DNA from 2 places in the Actinomadura geliboluensis genome. Region 2 is predicted to be linked to the other one. Evidence: riboswitches for the same ligand, from Rfam matches in the RefSeq annotation. Region 2 holds a riboswitch; the other holds the start of a gene.
What was found. A riboswitch is a leader RNA that binds a small molecule or an ion and turns the genes downstream of it on or off. The one in region 2 is predicted to bind thiamine pyrophosphate.

Region 1 (9,657 bases), on a different contig from region 2:
CTTCGCGCACGTCGGCCGCGCCACCTACCGGTACACCCGCGCGTTCGTCCAGGACGGCGAGCCGATCTGGCACTACAACCAGCGGCCGGAGGAGTACGACGGCCGGTTCGACGCCGACTGGACCTGGACGGGACCGGGCGGCACGCTCGTCGACCGGGGCACCTGGCCCGCCGGGTCCGCCTACCCGGACCGGTTCATGATCGGCGACCCGCACATGAACTTCTACGAGGGGAAGGCGCAGGTGGACGACATCCGGTTGTACGTTCCGGAGTAGCAGTCGATGTCGGAGGCGGGGGCTAGGGTCCGGGGGACCAAGCCCACGCCTCGCCACGGGGGGCCTCGTGACTCAGCAGACCGCGGTGACTCAGCAGACCGCGCCGGGCCGGGCGCCCGAGCCGTCCCTCGCCGACCCCTGCGCGGAGCGGGAGCCGGCGGGGGAGCGGCTGCGCGCCGGCGGGGGCGGCCCCGGCCTGGACGTGTTCCTGTCCGGCCAGGTCTTCATGGACATGATCTTCACCGGGCTGCCGGGGCTGCCGCCGCCGGGCACCGAGATCGTCACCGACGGGCTCGGCTCGGCGCCCGGCGGGGTCGCCAACATCGCGGTCGCGATGAGCCGGCTCGGCCTGCGGGTCGGGCTGGCGGCGCCGTTCGGCGACGACATGTTCGGCGCCTACCTGTGGCGGACCCTCGCCGAGCAGGAGGGCGTCGACCTCGGGCTGTCGCGCCGCGTGCGGGGCTGGTCGACGCCCGTCACCGTGTCGATGGCCTACGACTCCGACCGCAGCATGGTGACGTTCGCCAAGCCCGTCCCCGCCCCGCTGGACGACCTCGGCGGCCCGCCGCCGGACGCGCGGGCCTGCTTCGTCGACGTCGACCGCCCGGTGCCGCCGTGGGCGGCCGGGATGCGCGCCCGGGGCGCGCTGGTCTTCGGCGACCTCGGCTGGGACCAGACCGGCGCCTGGCCCGCCGAAGTCCTCGACCGCCTCGCCCACGTCGACGTGTTCCTGCCGAACGCGGCCGAGGCGATGGCCTACACCCGCACCGCCACCCCGGCGGACGCGGCCGCCGCGCTCGCCGAGCGGGTCCCGGTGGTCGTGGTCAAGCGCGGCGGCGACGGCGCCATCGCGATCGACTCGGCGACGGGCGAGCGGGCCGAGGTCGGCGCGCTGCCGGTGGAGGCCCTCGACCCGACCGGCGCCGGCGACGTGTTCGCCGCCGGGTTCGTGTTCGCCACCCTCGCCGGGCTGCCGCTCGCCGAGCGGCTGCGGTTCGCCAACCTGTGCGCCGGGCTGTCGGTGCGGCACCGCAGCGGCTCGCTCGGCTCGCCGTGCTGGGGGGAGATCGCCGCGTTCGGCGAGTCGGGGGAGGTGCCGGAGTCGGTGCTGGCCGAGTACGCGTTCGTCGTCCCGTTCATCCCGGACGCGGCCGACGACTCGCCCGTCCGCGCCGAGCCCACCCTGCGCAAGGAGCACTGACCGCCCCGCCCGCCCGGCCGGCCGGCGGGGCGGGGCGGTCAGGCGGCGCCTGCGCGGTACTCCTGCGGGCTGACGCCGTGCTCGCGCTTGAACGCGGTGCTCAGCGCGAACGCGGTGCCGTAGCCGACCTGGCGCGCGATGGAGTCCAGCGTCGCGTCGCTCTCCCGCAGCAGGTCGGCGGCCTGCGCCAGCCGGATCCCGGTCAGGTACGCCATCGGCGGCTCGCCGATCAGCTTCGCGAACCGCTGCGCGAGCGCGGCCCGGGACACGCCGACCCGGGCGGCGAGGTCGGCGACCGTCCACGGGTGCGACAGGTCGTCGTGCAGCAGCCGCAGCGCGGGGCCGGCGACGGGGTCGCCGTGAGCCCGGTACCAGCCGGGGGCCTGCGCGTCCGGCCGGGAGAACCAGGCCCGCAGCGTCGCGATCAGCAGCAGGTCGAGGAGCCGGTCGAGGACGATCTCCTGCCCGGGCTCGTCCCGGCCGATCTCCTCGCCCAGCACGTCGACGAGCGGCGACTTCCAGGTGTCGCCGCGCACCACCGCGATCGGCGGCAGCGCGGACAGCAGCCGCCCGGTGACGGCGCCGCGCATCTGGTAGGTGCCGATCAGCATCACCGACGTCCCGGCCGGGTCGTTGCCCCAGGCGCGGACGCCGAGGTCCATGGCCTCCGACAGGCTCGTGCCGTCGGGGGTGGTGCAGCGCTGCCCGGGGTGGATGACGATCTGCGGCTCGGTGGCCGGGTCGTCGCTCACCGTGTAGTGGTCGGGCCCCCGGAAGACGACCATGTCGCCGGGGCCGACGCGCTGCGGCTCGCCCTCGTCGGGGATCAGCCACGCGTCGTCCCTGACCATGGACAGCAGCGTCAGCGGCGCCTCGTCCTGGATGCGGACCGACCAGGGCGGGTCGAGGGTCGCCCGCAGCATGAACGCGCCGCGGGCGCGCGGGCCGTCGAGCAGGTCGGTGAGCGCGTCCATGGCGGCCAGCCTAGACGCTCGCGTATGCGGGCGAGCTTCTCAACGATGGTGGCCGAAGGCACCCGCCGGTTGACTTGAGGGCATGACGAACACGGAGATCGAAAACGGCCTGACCCTCGTCCTCGGCGGCACCGGCAAGACCGGCCGGCGCGTGGTGGAGCGGCTGGAGGCCCTGGACGTCCCGGTCCGGATGGGCTCGCGGGCGGCCTCGCCCGCCTTCGACTGGGCGGACGAGGCGACCTGGGCGCCCGTGCTGCGGGACGTCGAGAAGGTGTACCTGTCCTACTACCCGGACCTGGCGGCCCCCGGCGCGCCGGAGGCCATCGCCGCGTTCACGGCGCAGGCGGTGGCGGCGGGCGTACGGCGGGTGGTCCTGCTGTCCGGCCGGGGCGAGCCCGAGGCGGCCGAGTGCGAGCGGATCGTCCGGGCGTCGGGCCTGGAGTGGACGGTCGTGCGGGCGAGCTGGTTCGCGCAGAACTTCAGCGAGGACTACCTCCTCGACCCCGTCCGCGCCGGCGAGGTCGTCCTCCCGGCGGGCGAGGTGCCGGAGCCGTTCGTGGACGCCGGCGACATCGCGGACGTGGCCGTCGCGGCGCTCACCCGGGACGGCCACGCGGGCGAGGTCTACGAGGTGACCGGCCCCCGCGCGCTCACCTTCGCCGAGGCCGTCGCGGAGATCGGCCGCGCGGCCGGGCGGGAGATCGCCTTCGTCCCGGTGAGCGCGGACGACTACGCGGCGGCCCTCAAGGAGCACGGCCTGCCCGACGACGTCATCGGCTTCCTCACGTACCTGTTCACCACCGTCCTGGACGGCCGCAACGCCCGTCCCGCGGACGGCGTCCGGCGGGCGCTCGGCCGCGCCCCCCGCGACTTCGCCGACTACGCGCGGGAGACCGCGGACAGCGGCATCTGGACCCTCTGACCCGAAGGTGGCACGACGATGAAATCCGCACTCGCGGGCGTCTCGGTGACGCTCTCCCTCATCATGGCGGCCGGCATGGCCGGGACGTTCTTCGGCTTCTCGACCGGCGTGATGCCCGGCCTGAACGCGGCGCGGCCGGGCTCGGCGATCGACGCGATGCAGGGCATCAACCAGAAGATCCAGAACCCGGTGTTCGTGGCGATGTTCCTGCTGGTCCCGGTGCTGGCCGCCGCGGCGGGCGTGCTGCTGCTCACGCTGGACCAGAAGTCGGCGGCGATCCTGTTCTTCGTCGCGGCGGGCGTCTACTTCGTGGGCGCGCTCGTCCCGAGCTTCGCCGTGAACATCCCGATGAACAACGACCTGGACGCCGCCGCGATCCCGAAGGACATGGCCGAGGCGGCGAAGCTCTGGTCGGACTACTCCGGCCGCTGGACCGCCTGGAACACCGTCCGCGCCGTGTTCAGCTGGGCGAGCGTGCTCGCGATGAGCCTGGGCGTCTACTACTGGGGCAAGAACAACTGACCCTTAGGCAGCTGAACGCGGAAGCGGCCCGCGCCCCTGCGGAAGGGGACGCGGGCCGCTTCGCCGTTTCTTACCTGCCGTTCCGCGCGCACCATTCGGCCCATGTGAGGGCGCCGTTCTGGAGTTGCTTGCGGTAGAAGGACGTCCACGAGGTCTCCGAAGGTGCTGGCGCGTTAGGGGCCTTCTTATAGAGGGGGTAGTCGCGCTCGACCTCGGCCTTGAGCCAGGGCTCCAGGTCGTCCCACGAGTCCAGGGTCCAGCTCCGGGCGTGGAAGAGGAGCCGGGCGCGGGCGTCCTTCTCCGGGACGCACATCGACGGGGCGAACGGGCTGGACCGCGTCCAGCTGTTCACCACCTCCATCGCCCCCTTCGGGACGCCGTGCGCCCGCCGCGCCGCCTCCCGCTTCCCGATGTAGAAGTCGAACATCTCCCAGGCGGTGTAGACGCCGCCGGGAAGGCCGAAGTCGTCGCCGGTCAGGGCCTTGATGTCGGTGCGCGGCGGGATGTCGGAGACCTGGGCGAGGTTGCGCCCGACGTCCTTGAGCGGGCCGAGCCGGAACTGCGGCGTGATGGGGAACGGCCCGAAGTCGACGTCGTCGTTGTTCACCGGCACCAGCGGGTACGTCCTCCCGTCGAGCGGGTTGCGCCATTCCCTCAGCACCTTCGCCGGGTCCTGCGGATCGGTGTAGAAGACGACCTCGCGGCTCAGCTGGTACAGCTTGTTCGTGCCGGGCTCGCGGTAGAGGCGCCGGATGTTGTAGCCCTCGAACCCGAACAGCCGCGTCCCGTGCCGCAGGCGCGGCGCCAGGGCGTCGCCCGGCACGTCGGCGTACACGTGGCCGGAGATGCGGTACAGCATGTCCTTGCCGTCCGGCCGTCCGAGGACCTGCAACTGGAGGCGGGTGTCGCGGTCCTCGACCTGCGCGTACAGCGGTCCGGGGGCGGACGGCCCGGAGACGGGGCGGGCGGCCGCCGCCCCCGGCACGGACCACAGCAGGGCGGCGGCGGCCGCGCCGGTGAGCAGGGCCGTGAGCGGTCGTCGCATGCGGACTCCTCGGTGGCTCGTGAGACGGAGATCACGCCATGCAAGCACCCCGCGGCCCCGGCGTCACGTCCTCGCCGGCGGGAGCGGGCCCCGGCGCGGCGCCCGCCCGGGGCCTACGATCTCTGGATGGACGGCGTCTTCGCGATCAGCGACCTGCATGTGGGATTCCCCGAGAACCGCGCGTTCGTCGACGGGCTGCGGCCCGGGTCCGCGGACGACTGGCTGATCGTCGCCGGCGACGTCGCCGAGCGGTTCGCCGACGTCGAGTGGACGCTCCGCACGCTGCGCGAGCGGTACGCCGCCGTGCTCTGGGTCCCCGGCAACCACGAGCTGTGGACGGTCAAGGACGACCCGGTACAGCTGCGCGGCGAGGCCCGCTACCGGCGCATCGTCGACATGTGCCGCGGCCTCGGCGTGCTCACCCCCGAGGACCCGTACCCGGTCTGGGACGGCGAGGGCGGGCCCGTGACGATCGCGCCGCTGTTCCTCTTCTACGACTACACGTTCCGGCCGGACGGTGCGTCCACCAAGGAGGAGGCGCTCGAGATCGCCCACGAGGCGGGCGTCGTGTGCACCGACGAGGTCTACCTGCACCCCGACCCGCACCCCACGCGGGACGCCTGGTGCGACGCGCGGATCGCCTACACCGAGCAGCGCCTCGCGGCCCTGGAACCGGGGACGCGGACCGTGCTCGTCAACCACTGGCCGCTCGTCCGCGAGCCCACCCGCGTCCTGTGGTACCCGGAGTTCGCGCAGTGGTGCGGCACCGAGCGCACCGCCGACTGGCACACCAGGTTCGGCGCCGTGTCCGTCGTGTACGGGCACCTGCACATCCCCCGGACGATCTGGACCGGCGGAATCCCGCACATCGAGGTGTCGGTCGGCTACCCGCGCGAATGGCGCAGATGGAGCGGCGCTCCGCGCGGGCCGCGCCGGATCCTGCCCGTCCCGGAGACGAGCTGACCGGCGAAGCGGCTACGTCCGGCCGGGCACCATGCCGGCGGCGGCGAGCGACAGCAGCCGCCCGGCGGCCTCCGGCTCCCGCTCGGTGACCGCCGCGATGGCGCCGGTCAGCCACAGGACGTCGGCGAACACCGCCTCCGGTGGCGCCTCCCCGGCCCGCTGCGCGCGGGCGAACAGCGCCTCTGCCGCCTCGCACATCGCCCGCCGCGAGGGCACCGGCTCCGAGTGCTCGTCCCGCAGCGTGCTCTCGTTCCGCTGTGCGATCTCGTCCCGCTGTGCGATCTCGTTCCGCAACGTCACCTCGTCCCGCAGCGACGCGACGGCCGCGGCGGCCAGCCCCTGGTACGCCGCCACCTGCGCGGCGAACGCGCGCAGCCAGGTCAGCAGCGCCTCGCCGGGCGCGGGGTCGGCCAGGAGCTCGCGGGCCTTCGCGGCCAGTTCCGCGTAGCCGTCGGCGAGCAGCGCCTCCAGCAGGTGCTGGCGGGTGGGGAAGTGGCGGTAGAGCGTCCCGATGCCGACGCCGGCCTGCCGGGCGACGGCCTCCAGGGACGCCCCGGCCCCGTCGCGCTGGAAGATCTCGCGGGCCGCGGCGAGCAGCCGCGCCCGGTTGCGGCGCACGTCGGCGCGCATCGCGCGCGCGGGGGCCTTCGGCGTGTCGTCGCTGGTCACGTGAGTGGTCGGTCCTTTCCCGGCGGGGACGGGCCTGCGGCGATTCGGGGGGATCCGCGGCTTTGGAACGGTCCCTTGATACTAGCCGCGCCGCGCACCCCGGGCCCCGCCGGGATGCGCGGGCCCGCCGCGGAACGGTCCGCGCCGGGCCCGCGCCGACCTGCGCTTACATCAGGACGGGCCGGGCGACAGGGGCAGCTGCACCCGCCCGCCGGCGGCCCGGAACTCCGCCGCCTTCTCGCGCAGTCCCGCTTCGAGCGCGGCCTCGCCGTCCAGCCCGCGCTCGTCGGCGTACCGCCGGACGTCCCGGGTGATCTTCATCGAGCAGAAATGCGGGCCGCACATCGAGCAGAAGTGCGCGGTCTTCGCCGGCGCCGCCGGCAGCGTCGCGTCGTGGAACGCGCGGGCGGTGTCCGGGTCGAGCGAGAGGTTGAACTGGTCCTCCCAGCGGAAGTCGAACCGCGCGTCCGACAGCGCGTCGTCCCACGCCTGCGCGCCCGGATGCCCCTTGGCCAGGTCGGCGGCGTGCGCCGCGATCTTGTAGGCGATGACGCCGGCCTTGACGTCCTCGCGGTCCGGCAGCCCGAGGTGCTCCTTCGGGGTGACGTAGCAGAGCATCGCCGTGCCGTGCCAGCCGATCATCGCGGCGCCGATCGCCGAGGTGATGTGGTCGTAGCCGGGCGCGATGTCGGTGGTCAGCGGCCCGAGCGTGTAGAACGGCGCGCCGTCGCACCACTCCTGCTGCCGGTCCACGTTCTCCTTGATCTTGTGCATCGGGACGTGGCCCGGCCCCTCGTTCATCACCTGGTTGCCGTACTCGGCCGCGATCCTCGTCAGCTCGCCCTGGGTGCGCAGCTCGGCGAACTGCGCCTCGTCGTTGGCGTCGGCGATGGAGCCGGGGCGCAGCCCGTCCCCGAGCGACCAGGTGACGTCGTAGGCGGCGAAGATCTCGCACAGCTCGCGGAAGCGGGTGTAGAGGAAGTTCTCCTCGTGGTGCGCCAGGCACCACGCCGCCATGATCGAGCCCCCTCGGGACACGATCCCGGTCTTGCGGCGCGCCGTCAGCGGCACGTACCGCAGCAGCACCCCGGCGTGCACGGTCATGTAGTCGACGCCCTGCTCGGCCTGCTCGACCACCGTGTCCCGGAAGACCTCCCAGGTCAGCTCCGCCGGGTCTCCGCCGACCTTCTCGACCGCCTGGTACAGCGGGACGGTCCCGACCGGGACCGGCGAGTTCCGCAGGATCCACTCCCGCGTGGTGTGGATGTCCCGCCCGGTCGACAGGTCCATGACCGTGTCGGCGCCCCACCGGGTCGCCCACGTCATCTTCTCGACCTCGTCCTCGATCGACGACGCCACCGCCGAGTTGCCGATGTTGGCGTTCACCTTCACCAGGAAGTTCCGGCCGATGACCATCGGCTCGGCCTCCGGGTGGTTGACGTTCGCGGGCAGCACCGCCCGCCCGGCCGCCAGCTCGTCCCGGACGAACTCCGGCCGCACCCCCTCCCGCAGGGCGGCGAACTCCATCTCCGGCGTGATCTCGCCGCGCGCCGCGTACGCGCGCTGCGTCACCGCGCCGCCGGTCGCGCGCCGCGGCCGCCGCGGCAGGACGTCCTCCCGGACGGGCGCCGCCTTCCGCCCGTCGTCCTCCGGCCGCACCGCCCGCCCCTCGTACGGGGCGGTGTCGCCGCGCTCGGCGATCCACGGCTCCCGCAGCGCGGGCAGGCCCCGGCGGACGTCCGTCCGCTGCTCCGGATCGGTGTACGGCCCGGACGTGTCGTACAGGACGACGACGTCGCCGTTGGTGAGCGGCACCTCCCGCATCGGGACCCGCACGTCCGGGCGCGAGCCCTGCAGGTAGGTCTTGCGGGCGGCTGGAACCACACGTTGTGTCATGACGACTCGATCTCTCCCTACGCCGGCATTACCCGGTCAGGTTCATGCGGTCAGCGGCCGTCTCAGCCGCTATCTCAGCCCGGTTCGCCGGACCCCCGCGATCTGTCGCCCCCGACGCTAACCCGGACCGCCCCCGTTGCCGCAACCGGCCGGGCCGGGGTAGAACGCGCCCGCGCGACGCCTGGGAGGATCGGGGCATGATCGACTCTCACCAGGAGTTCGCGCTCACCCCGGTCGGCCGCGTCTCGTCCACGCTGACGGACCGGGCGTCGGCCCCCAAGCAGGGCACCGAGGGCGCGCCCGAGGCGTGGCTGGTCTTCGAGCCGGCCGTGCTCCCGGCGCTGGACGGCCTCCGCCCGGGCGACCGGGTCTTCGTGCTGACCTGGCTGCACCTGTCGCCCCGCGACGTCCTGCGCGTGCACCCGCGCGACGACCCGTCCACCCCGATGCGCGGCGTGTTCGCCACCCGGTCCCCGGACCGCCCCAACCCGATCGGGCTCCACCCCGTGGAGATCCTGGAGGTGGAGGGCGACCGCGTGCGCGTCCGCGACCTGGAGGCCCTGGACGGCACCCCGATCCTGGACGTCAAGCCGATCCTCGCCCGGGAAGCGGGCGCATAGCCCCCGCCAGGGGCGGTGTGCGCTGATCGCGGAGGTCGGGGAAGATGGACGGGTGGTGACGCTGCCCCGGGTGAACGCGACGGTCTCGGACGCCGTGCTCGCGGCGGTGCTGGCGGGGGTCGCGGCCGCCGCCGCGGTGGCGTGGCCCGGCGTCCGGGAGCTGGACGCCGTCGGCGCGCTGCTGCTGGTCGCGGCGCACGCGCCGCTCGCGGTGATCAGGCGGTGGCCGGCGCCGGGGCTGGTGGCCCTGGTCGTGCTCGTGCTGCCCTACCACCTGGCCCAGTACCAGCACCACGCGCTCGTGCCCGCCGAGGTGATCGCGCTGTTCGCCTACGCGGTCCTCGGGCGCCGGGTGCGGGTCGTCCTCAGCGTCGTGGCGTTCCTGCTGGCCGTGTGCGTGATCGGGATGGCGATGCGGGCGGGCGGCAGCTCGGTCCGCGAGCAGGTCGCGGTCATCGAGGCCGTGGTGTCGGTGGTGATCGCCGTCCAGGTGTGGCGGGTGCACCGCGCGCGGCTCGCGACCATCACCGAGCGGGCCGAGCGGGCCGAGCGCACCCGCGAGGAGGAGGCG
Region 2 (9,657 bases):
CGCCGTGTCGCCGTTCTGCCCGACGAGGTCGGGCATGGACATGCCGCTGGAGACGACGATCGCGACCGGCTCGTCGGGGGACTGCTTCTGGCCGGCCTCCGGGTCGGTGCTGATGACCCGGTCCTTGCCGACGGTCTGGGACGGGCTGGTGCTCGTCCGGCCGACGGTGAAGCCCTTGTCCTCCAGGGTCTTCTTGGCGTCGGCGAGCGGCTTGCCCTCGACGTCGGGGACCTCGCGGGGCGTGAGGCCCTTCGACGGCGTCAGCGTGATCGGCTCGCCCTTGGCGATGCGGGCGCCCGCCGGCGGGTCGGACTTGGCGACACGGCCCTTGTGGACGCGGTCGTCGTAGACCGCCTTCGCGGTGCGGACCTCCAGGCCCTTGGACTCCAGCTGGTCGCGGGCGTCGGAGACCTTCATCCCGATGATCGACGATGGGACGTGCTCGTACTGCCCGGACGTCTGGTACCAGACGGCCCAGCCGAGGATGAGCGCGGCGACCGCGCCGATGGCGATGAGGACGTAGCGGCCGGTCAGCGCGCCGATCGCGCGGTCGGTGCGGCTGCGCTGCGGGACGTAGTCGGCGGTGGGCTCGACGCGGGGGTCGAGGACGGCGGTGTGGCCGGGGGCGGGCGCCTCCAGCACGCTGGTCGCGCGGTGGGACGACTCCTCCAGCCGCCGGTCGAAGTCGCGGGGGAGGCCGCCGAACACCTCGGCCGCCTCGGCGAGGTACTGGTTCGCGTCGTGCGGGCGGCGCGCCGGGTCGTGGCTCGTCGCGTCGGTGACGAGCGCGTCCACCTGCACCGGCAGCCCGGGGACGAGCGTGGACGGCGGCGGCACCGTCTCGTTCACGTGCTTGTAGGCGACCGCGAGGGGCGTGTCGCCCTGGTGGGGGAGCCGGCCGGTGAGCAGCTCGAACAGCATGGTCCCGGCGGCGTACACGTCGGAGCGGACATCGGCGTCGCCGGACAGCACCTGCTCGGGCGCCAGGTAGCCGACCGTCCCGATGATCACGCCGGTCTTGGTCATCTTGCTCGCGGTCTCGGCCCGGGCGAGCCCGAAGTCGGCGACCTTGACCTGGCCGTCCTCGGTGATCAGCACGTTCTCCGGCTTGACGTCGCGGTGCACGAGGCCGGCCCGGTGCGCGGCGCCGAGCGCCGCCAGCACCGGCTGCATGATCTCCAGCGCGGCGCGCGGGCCGAACCGGCCGCGCGCGGTCAGCTCCTCGCGGAGGGTGCGGCCCGGCACGTACTCCATCACCAGGAAGACGTGCTCGCCGTCGGTGCGCTGGTCGTAGACCGCGACGACGTTCGGGTGCGACAGCGCCGCCGCGGCCTTCGCCTCGCCGATGAAGCGGGCGACGAAGTCCTCGTCGGAGGCGAGCCCGGCGTGCATCACCTTGATCGCGACGGTGCGGTCGAGGCGGACGTCCCGCGCCAGGTACACCGTGGCCATGCCGCCGCGCGCGATGCGGGACTCGATGCGGTAGCGCCCGTCGAGCATCCGCCCGACGAGTGGATCTGCGACCGTCATGTCCATCGGTGCGAGTTTACGGGTGAACGGAAGTGGAACTCATCAGCCGGGAGTATGAGCATCCATGAGCCCCTGGGGTGATGCCTCTGGGGCGGGTGTGGCGCGGCGGCGGGCCCGGCTGCGGGAGACGGCCACGCCGGCCAGGCACAGCAGGCCGCCCGCGAGGGTGACCAGGCCGGGGACCTCGCCGAGGAACAGCCACGACATCGCGACGACGAGGGCGGGGACGGCGTAGGTGGTGGCGCCCATCTTCCCGGCGGACGTCCGGGCCAGCGCGTAGCCCCAGGTCGTGAACGCGAGCGCGGTCGGGAAGACGCCCAGGTAGACCATGTTGAGGGTGGCGCCGGCGGGGGCGTCGGCGGCCTGCTCGGCCAGCTGCCCGGCGAACGGCAGGCAGGCGAGCGCGCCGATGCCGCAGGCGAACGTGGTGAACTGCAGGGCGGAGGCGTGCCGCAGCGCGGGCTTCTGGCTCACCACGCCGGCCGCGTAGGTCACGGCGGCGACGAGGCAGAGCAGCACCCCGCCGACGGACGCGCGGCCCTCCCCGGACATCGACAGCCCGACGACGGCGGCGCCGGCGAACGAGACGGCCATGCCGACCACCAGCCGGGGCGAGATCCCCTCCTTCAGCAGCCAGCCGCCGAGGAGCGCGATCAGGATGGGCCCGATGTTGACGACGAGGGAGGCGGTGCCCGCGTCCACGAGCTGCTCGCCCCAGTTCAGCGCGACCATGTAGGCGCCGAACCACAGCACGCCCGCGGTGACGATGCCGGGCCATGCCGCCCTGGGCGGGAGCCCCTCGCGCCGGATCGCCCAGAGCACGCCGAGGACCACCGTCCCGGAAAGAAGGCGGCCGAGGGCGAGCGCGCCCGGACCGTACTCGGCACCGGCGCTGCGGATCGAGACGAACGCCGACGCCCACAGCACCACCGTGATCGTGGCGGCGGCGACCGCGCCCTTGTCGACGCGACCCGTGTTCTCCTGTTGCATGTCACGCACCTTAGGTATGGGTCGTTTCCATGAACACCGAAATGACGTGCCCGGTTGCGGCATGTCCGGGGTGAACGGACCCAGTTTGGTAAGGCGCACGTTTCAGGTCCAGCGAATACTTCTATAGGCGATGCTTTAGCCCTGCTACGAAGTGGCGAGCCCCTCGAACGGGGAGGACGCCTGCGCGTAGCGGCGCTTCGGGATGCGCCCGGCCAGCCGCGCGAGCCGCCCCGCCTCGACCGCGTGCCGCATCGCCGCGGCCATCCGGGCGGGGTCCTGCGCGCGGGTGACCGCGGTCGCCAGCAGCACGGCGTCGCAGCCCAGCTCCATGGCGAGCGCGGCGTCGGACGCGGTGCCGAGCCCGGCGTCCAGGATCACCGGGACGTTCGCCCGCTCGACGATCAGCTCGATGTTGTGCGGGTTGCGGATGCCGAGGCCCGACCCGATCGGGGAGCCGAGCGGCATCACCGCGGCGCAGCCGAGCTGCTCCAGCCGGTGCGCCAGCACCGGGTCGTCGTTGGTGTACGGCAGCACGGTGAAGCCGTCGTCGACGAGCTGCTCGGCGGCCTCCACCAGCTCGATCGGGTCGGGCAGCAGCGTGCGCTCGTCCGCGATCACCTCCAGCTTGACCCAGTCCGTGCCGAGCGCCTCGCGGGCGAGCTTGGCGGTGAGCACGGCCTCCCCGGCGGTGAAGCAGCCCGCCGTGTTCGGCAGCACCCGGATGCCGCACTCCTTGAGGACGTCCAGCACCGAGCCCCGCGCGGACGGGTCGACCCGCCGCATCGCGACCGTGGTCAGCGCCGTCCCGGACGCGGTCAGCGCCTCCCGCAGCACGTGCATGCTCGGCGCCCCGCCCGTGCCCATGATCAGCCGCGAGTCCAGTTCCTCTCCCGCGATGACCAGCGTGTCCTTCTGCACCCTCAGCCTCCTTGGACGGCGGTCAGCACTTCCAGCCGGTCGCCGTCGCGCAGCGGCGTGGTCTCCCACGCGGAGCGGCGGACGACCTCGTCGTTCAGCGCGGCGGCCACGCCGGTCCGCGCGGCGGTCACGGACGCGATCACCTCGGCCACGCTCGCGGCCTCGGCCAGCTCGCGCGGCTCGCCGTTGACGGTCACCTTCATGACGGCACCTCGGAGAAGCGGTCCGGGGCGAACGGCCCCGCGACCTCGGGGACGGGACGGTCCAGCAGCATCGCGGACAGGACGTCGGCGCTGACCGGGGCCAGCAGGACGCCGTTGCGGAAGTGCCCGGTGCCGAGGAGGAGGCCGGGGAGGGCGGACGGCCCCATCAGCGGCGCGTTGTCCGGGGAGCCGGGCCGCAGCCCGGCGGTGACCTCGGCGAACTCCAGCTCGGTGATGCCGGGCAGCAGCTCGCGGGCGTCGCGCAGCAGCTCCCACAGGCCGCCCGCGGTGACCCGCGTGTCGAAGCCGAGCTCCTCCTGGGTGGCGCCGAGGACGATCTCGCCGTCCGCGCGCGGCACCAGGTACACCGACGAGCCCTTCACCAGGCCGCGGGTGGTGCGGCGCAGGAACGGGACACGGGTGCGGAGCCGGATCACCTGCCCCTTCACGGGGCGGACCGGCGGCACGCTGCCGGGCGGCAGCCCCTCCAGGTCGCCGGACCACGGCCCGGCGGCGAGCAGCACCTTGTCCGCGCGCAGCACCGTCCCGTCGTCCAGCCCGACGCCGGCCGCCGCGTCGCCCTCGACGACGATGCGTGCGGCCCGCTGCCGGACGAGCCGCACGCCGGTCCGCTCGCAGGCCGCGAGCAGGGCCGCGGTGAGCCGGCGCGGGTCGATGGAGCCGTCGGAGGGGGCGAGCAGCCCGCCGCGCACGCCGGGCGCGAGCATCGGCTCCGCCCGCCGGCTCTCCCGGCCGGTCAGCGCCTCGGCGGGGATGCCGAGGCTCTCCTGGAAGCGGCGCAGGTCGTCGAGGTACTTCAGGTCGTCGGCGTCGAACGCGACCTGCAGCAGCCCGTCCGTGCGGTAGCCGGTGCCGCGGCCGGTCAGCTCCTCCAGTTCGGCGACGAAGGCGCCGTAGCGGTCGCGGGAGGCGAGGCCGAGCCGCAGCAGCGGCTCCTCGCCGTAGGTCAGCTCGCTGACGGGGGTGAGCATGCCCGCCGCCACCGACGAGGCGCCGCTCGCGGGGGACGGGTCGACCAGGGTGACCCCGCCGCCCGCCGCCGCGGCGGTCCGCCAGGCGGTGGCGAGGCCGATGACCCCCGCCCCGACGATCACGATCTCCATGCGCGCTCCCTTCGCCGGCATGATCCGGATCAGGTCCGGCGGTCGGCGGCCCGCTCAGCCGCCCTCTCAGCCCGGTCGCACCGGACTCCCGCGCTCTGTCACGTTTTACCTGTTCCCTACCTTACGACCTCGATCGCGTCCCCCAACTCCTGGACAGGTGTCCACCCGAAATCGGCGGCGCATTAGGCTGCCCTTCATGGACAGGGTCATCGTCGTGGGTGGCGGGCTGGCCGGCGTGCGCGCCGTGGAAGCCCTGCGCAGCAAGGGGTACGAGGGCGCGCTGACGCTCGTGTCGGCCGAGCGTGAGCGGCCGTACGACCGGCCGCCGCTGTCGAAGGCCGTCCTCGCGGGCGACTCCGACGACACGACGGTCGACGCCGACTGGGACGCGCTGCGCTGCGACCTGCTGCTCGGCGAGCGCGCGACCGCGCTGCGGCCCGCCGCGCCGGGGCGCGGCGGCGTGCTCGCCACCACCGCGGGCGACCTGCCGTTCGACGGGCTGGTCATCGCGACCGGCGCCACCCCCGTCACCCTGCCGGGGGAGGGCCGCCAGCACGTGCTGCGGACCATCGGCGACTCCCGCGACCTGCGGTCCCGGCTGACCGGGGGCGCCCGGATCGTGATCGTCGGCGCGGGCTGGATCGGCGCCGAGGTCGCGACCACCGCCGCGAAGAAGGGCTGCCGCGTCACCGTCGTGGAGGCCGCAGACACGCCCCTCGCCAACGCGATCGGCCCCGAGGTCGGCGCGCTGACCGCCCCCTGGTACGCCGAGGCGGGCGTCGAACTGCGCACCGGCGTGAAGGTCGCCGAGGTCGAGCCGGGCGGCCTCGCCCTCGCCGGCGGCGGCCGGATCGAGGCCGACGAGGTCGTGGTCGGCGTCGGCGTCCGCCCGGAGGTGTCCTGGCTGACGGGCTCCGGGCTGCTGGTCGAGCGCGGCGTGGTCACCGACGGCGCGTTCCGCGTCTACGAGGGCGAGGAGGAGCCGGGCGCCCTCCGCCCGGACATCGTCGCGGTCGGCGACTGCGCCGCCTGGTGGTCGGCGCGCTACGGCCGCCGGCTCCTCGTCGAGCACTGGGACACCGCCCTCAACGCCCCCGAGACCGCCGCGGCGACCCTCCTCGGCGCCGACGCCCGCTACGACGCCGCCCCCTACTTCTGGTCCGAGCAGTTCGGCCGCATGGTGCAGTACGCGGGCAGCCATGTCGCGTCCGAGCGGCTCGTCCACCGCGGCGACCCGTCCGGCCGGAAGTGGGCGGTGGCGTGGCTGACCGGCGACCGGCTCGACGCGATCCTCACCGTCGACCGGCCCCGCGACCTGGTGCAGGCGCGGCGGGTGATCGCCGCCGGCACGCCGGTGGACCCGGCGGCGATCGCCGACCCGGACGTGCCCGTCCGGCAGGCCGTTCGCGGATAGCGATCGGCGGCGGCGGGCAACGGCTGTCCAGGGGGTTTGAGGCTTCCGAAGGCGTGGTAGCAAGGGGGCGTGACGCAGATGCACGCAACCGTTGACAGCGCACTCGACCCCCGGACCGACGCCCTCGCCGGCGACTGGCTCACCCTCCGCGAGACCGCCGAACGGCTCGGGATCCGGCCCAACCGGATCAAGCAGCTCATCCACGAGCACCGGATCCTCGCGGTGCGCCGGGAGGGGCAGCCGATGGTGCCCGCGGCGTTCATCAAGGACGGCCAGGTCATCAAGGGCCTGCCCGGCACGCTGACGCTGCTGTCGGACGCCGGGTTCGACGACGTCGAGACGATCCGCTGGCTGTTCACCGCCGACGACACGCTGCCCGGCACGCCGGTGGACGCGCTCACCGAGAACCGGGGGACCGAGGTCCGCCGCCGCGCCCAAGCCCTCGCCTTCTAGCCCCGCCCAGTTCAGGACCCTCGCCTTCCCGCCCCGGCGGCGCCGCCGGGACGCGCACATGACACGATCGCGGGGACGCACGGCGGAACCACCGCCGCGCGGCCCCGCGATCCAGCCATGATCTGAGCTTGTGAAAGGACGTGCCCCGGCCGTGTCCAGGCATCTCCCCTCCGAACGCGCCGTCGCGCTGCGCGCCCGGCTCGGCCGGGCCCGCCTCTACCTGTGCACCGACGCGCGGGAGCGGCAGGGCGACCTGCCGGAGTTCCTGGACGCCGTCCTCGCGAACGGCGTCGACATCGTCCAGCTCCGCCAGAAGGGCCTGGAGGCCCGGCGGGAGCTGGCCCACCTGGAGGTCTTCCGGGCGGCCTGCGAGCGGCACGGCGCGCTGCTCGCCGTCAACGACCGGGCCGACGTGGCCCACGCCGTCCGCGCCGACGTGCTGCACCTCGGCCAGGACGACCTGCCGGTGCCCGCCGCCCGCGAGATCGTCGGCGGCGACGTGCTGATCGGCCGGTCCACGCACTCCGGCGAGCAGGCGTCGGCGGCGGCCGCCGAGCCCGGCGCCGACTACTTCTGCGCGGGCCCGGTGTGGCCCACGCCGACCAAGCCCGGCCGTCCCGCGCCCGGCCCGAAGCTGCTGGAGTACGTGGCGGCGCAGCGGCCGTCGCGCCCCTGGTTCGCGATCGGCGGCATCGACCTCGGCACCCTCGACGCGGTGCTGGCCGCGGGCGCGACCCGCGTCGTCGTGGTGCGGGCGATCACCGAGGCGGACGACCCCGGCGCCGCCGCCGCGGAGTTCGCGCGCCGGCTCGCGACCTGAGCGTTCCGAGGCCGGTGTTTGACCCGGATCACGGTGCGGCGCGGCGGGACGATCACCGACAATGGGGATCATGAGCCTCGGACCCGACGACGACCGCACCGTCGAACTGGACGACGACCTGCAGATCCTGCCCGACCAGACGTCCGACGACACCGACGTCGGCTGGGGCGAGTGGCGCGGCGGCGGCGACGATGACGCCCGCCTGCTGGAGGAGCGCCCGCCGCACTGGTGAGCGGCCGGGCGCCCGGTCAGGACATCCTGCAGGTCAGGACTTCATGCGGGTCAGAACATCATGCCGAGCGCGAACCCCGCGACGACGACGGCGCCGAGCGCGACCATCATCCGCCAGCGGTAGCGGGGGATGCGCTTCGGGCGCGGCTTCGGCGCCGGCGTGCGGCCGTCCCGCAGCGCCCGGACGAGCTGCGGCGCGGTCGGCCGCGCCGCCGGGTTCTTGTCCAGGCAGCGGGCGGCGAGGTCGCGCAGCGGGCCGCGCATGTCGCCGAGGTCCGGCGGCCGGGAGGTGACGCGCCGCATGACGGCGGCGCTCGGCCCGGTGCCGAACGGCGGCCGCCCGGTCGCGGCGAACACCATCGCGGCGCCCCAGGCGAACACGTCGGCGGGCGGCCCGACCGGCTCGTCCTCGATCTGCTCGGGCGCCATGTAGGCGGGCGTGCCGACCGGGCCGGTGGTCAGCGGGGTGGCAGGCCCGAGGGCGTCGGTGGTGCGGGCGATGCCGAAGTCGATGACCTTGGCGCCGTCCGGGCCGAGCAGCACGTTGCCGGGCTTGAAGTCGCGGTGCACGATCCCGGCGCGGTGGATCGCGGCCAGCGCCGCCGCCGTCCGCAGCGCGGCCTTGCGCAGCTGCGGGGCGGGCAGCGGGCCCTGGTCGGCGACGACCTGCTGCAGCGACGGGCCCTCGACGTACTCGCTGACGATGTAGGGCCGGTCGCCGGTCATGTCGGCGTCCAGGACGCGCGCGGTGTGCCGCCCGGACACCTGCAGCGCCGCCTCCGCCTCCTTGACGAAGCGGCTGCGCGCCCGCTGCCCGGCGGCGATGCCGCCGCGCAGCAGCTTGACGGTGACGAGCCCGCCGTCACGGTCGCGGCCGAGGTAGACGACGCCCTGGCCGCCCTCGCCGAGCCGGGCGAGCAGCGTGTAGCCGGCGAGGCGGCGCGGGTCGTCCGGGCCGAGCGGCGTGCCGGGCCCGCGGTCGCGGTCCTGCGCGGGCCGGGACGCGCCGCCCTGGCGCGCCTGGCCCGCGGGGGCCTGGCCCACGCGGCCCTGCTTGGCGCCGGCGGGCTTGGCCGCGGGCTGCTTGGCGGCCTGCTTCGCGGGCTGTTTGGCGGTGGACGGGGCCGGGCGCGGCTTGGTCGCGCGTCCGGGGCGCCCGGTCCGGGCTGCGGTGGGACGCGCGGCGTGGGCGTTCGTCCTCCCGCGGGAGGTGTCGTGCGGCACAGGAAGACTCCGACTCGGCGGGGACGGACGAAGATTTCCCTATTTGTACCGCGCCGCGGCTGCGCACGACAGGCGAACCGGGATCTTCGCCGCTACCCACATGTCCCCAAAGTCCCCTTCTGGGCGATCTGCCGGGACGATGCACCGACCATGACCTTGTAGCAGCCGTCCGCGACCTTCCACGCCTTCGCCTCCTCGTTCCAGTAGGAGAACGACCGCGCGGACAGCGGGAACGTCACCGTGGTGCTCTGCCCCGGCGCGAGCGTGACCTTGGTGTAGCCCTTGAGCTGCTTGGGCGGCTGCGGGACGTCCACACCCGCCGCGGGCATGCCGATGTAGAGCTGCGGGACGGCCACGCCTGCGCGGTCACCGGTGTTGGTGACCGTCACCTGCACCGCCTTGGTGCTCGCCTTGAGCCCGCTGTAGGAGAACGTCGTGTAGGACAGGCCGTGCCCGAACGGGAACTGCGGCGTGATGCCCTTCGCGTCGTAGTGCCGGTAGCCGACCAGGACGCCCTCGGAGAACGTGACGGTCTTGTTCACGCCGGGGTACTGCGCGGGGTTCCCGGACGCCGGGGCGTCGTTCTCCGCCACGGGGAACGTCACCGGCAGGCGGCCGCCGGGGTCCACGTCCCCGTACAGGACGCGCGCCAGGGCGTTGCCCGCCTCCTGCCCCGGATACCACGCCTCTACGATGCCCTTCACCTGGCCCGCCCAGGGTGTCAGCACGGGGCCGCCCGTGTTCAGCACG

Region 1: it holds a riboswitch for thiamine pyrophosphate, as region 2 does, so the genes downstream of both, thiC (phosphomethylpyrimidine synthase ThiC) here and thiO (glycine oxidase ThiO) in region 2, are expected to answer to the same signal.

What each region holds. Positions count from the first base shown of each region.
Region 1 covers NZ_JBICUA010000012.1:308,941-318,597, forward strand. The annotation lists gene ACGFI1_RS34825 (hypothetical protein) at 1-274, shown strand, start outside; gene ACGFI1_RS34830 (carbohydrate kinase family protein) at 342-1,475, shown strand; gene ACGFI1_RS34835 (AraC family transcriptional regulator) at 1,514-2,449, opposite strand; gene ACGFI1_RS34840 (NAD(P)H-binding protein) at 2,532-3,371, shown strand; gene ACGFI1_RS34845 (anthrone oxygenase family protein) at 3,390-3,893, shown strand; gene ACGFI1_RS34850 (DUF1838 family protein) at 3,964-4,938, opposite strand; gene ACGFI1_RS34855 (metallophosphoesterase family protein) at 5,065-5,901, shown strand; gene ACGFI1_RS34860 (TetR/AcrR family transcriptional regulator) at 5,914-6,570, opposite strand; gene thiC (phosphomethylpyrimidine synthase ThiC) at 6,742-8,466, opposite strand; TPP riboswitch at 8,462-8,575, opposite strand; gene tsaA (tRNA (N6-threonylcarbamoyladenosine(37)-N6)-methyltransferase TrmO) at 8,664-9,086, shown strand; gene ACGFI1_RS34875 (sensor histidine kinase) at 9,139-9,657, shown strand, end outside.
Region 2 covers NZ_JBICUA010000001.1:476,844-486,500, reverse strand. The annotation lists gene pknB (Stk1 family PASTA domain-containing Ser/Thr kinase) at 1-1,536, opposite strand, end outside; gene ACGFI1_RS02300 (DMT family transporter) at 1,573-2,520, opposite strand; gene ACGFI1_RS02295 (thiazole synthase) at 2,665-3,438, opposite strand; gene thiS (sulfur carrier protein ThiS) at 3,441-3,641, opposite strand; gene thiO (glycine oxidase ThiO) at 3,638-4,765, opposite strand; TPP riboswitch at 4,755-4,867, opposite strand; gene ACGFI1_RS02280 (NAD(P)/FAD-dependent oxidoreductase) at 4,962-6,179, shown strand; gene ACGFI1_RS02275 (Rv2175c family DNA-binding protein) at 6,258-6,632, shown strand; gene thiE (thiamine phosphate synthase) at 6,784-7,452, shown strand; gene ACGFI1_RS02265 (hypothetical protein) at 7,523-7,684, shown strand; gene ACGFI1_RS02260 (serine/threonine-protein kinase) at 7,735-8,907, opposite strand; gene ACGFI1_RS02255 (glycoside hydrolase family 3 C-terminal domain-containing protein) at 9,000-9,657, opposite strand, start outside.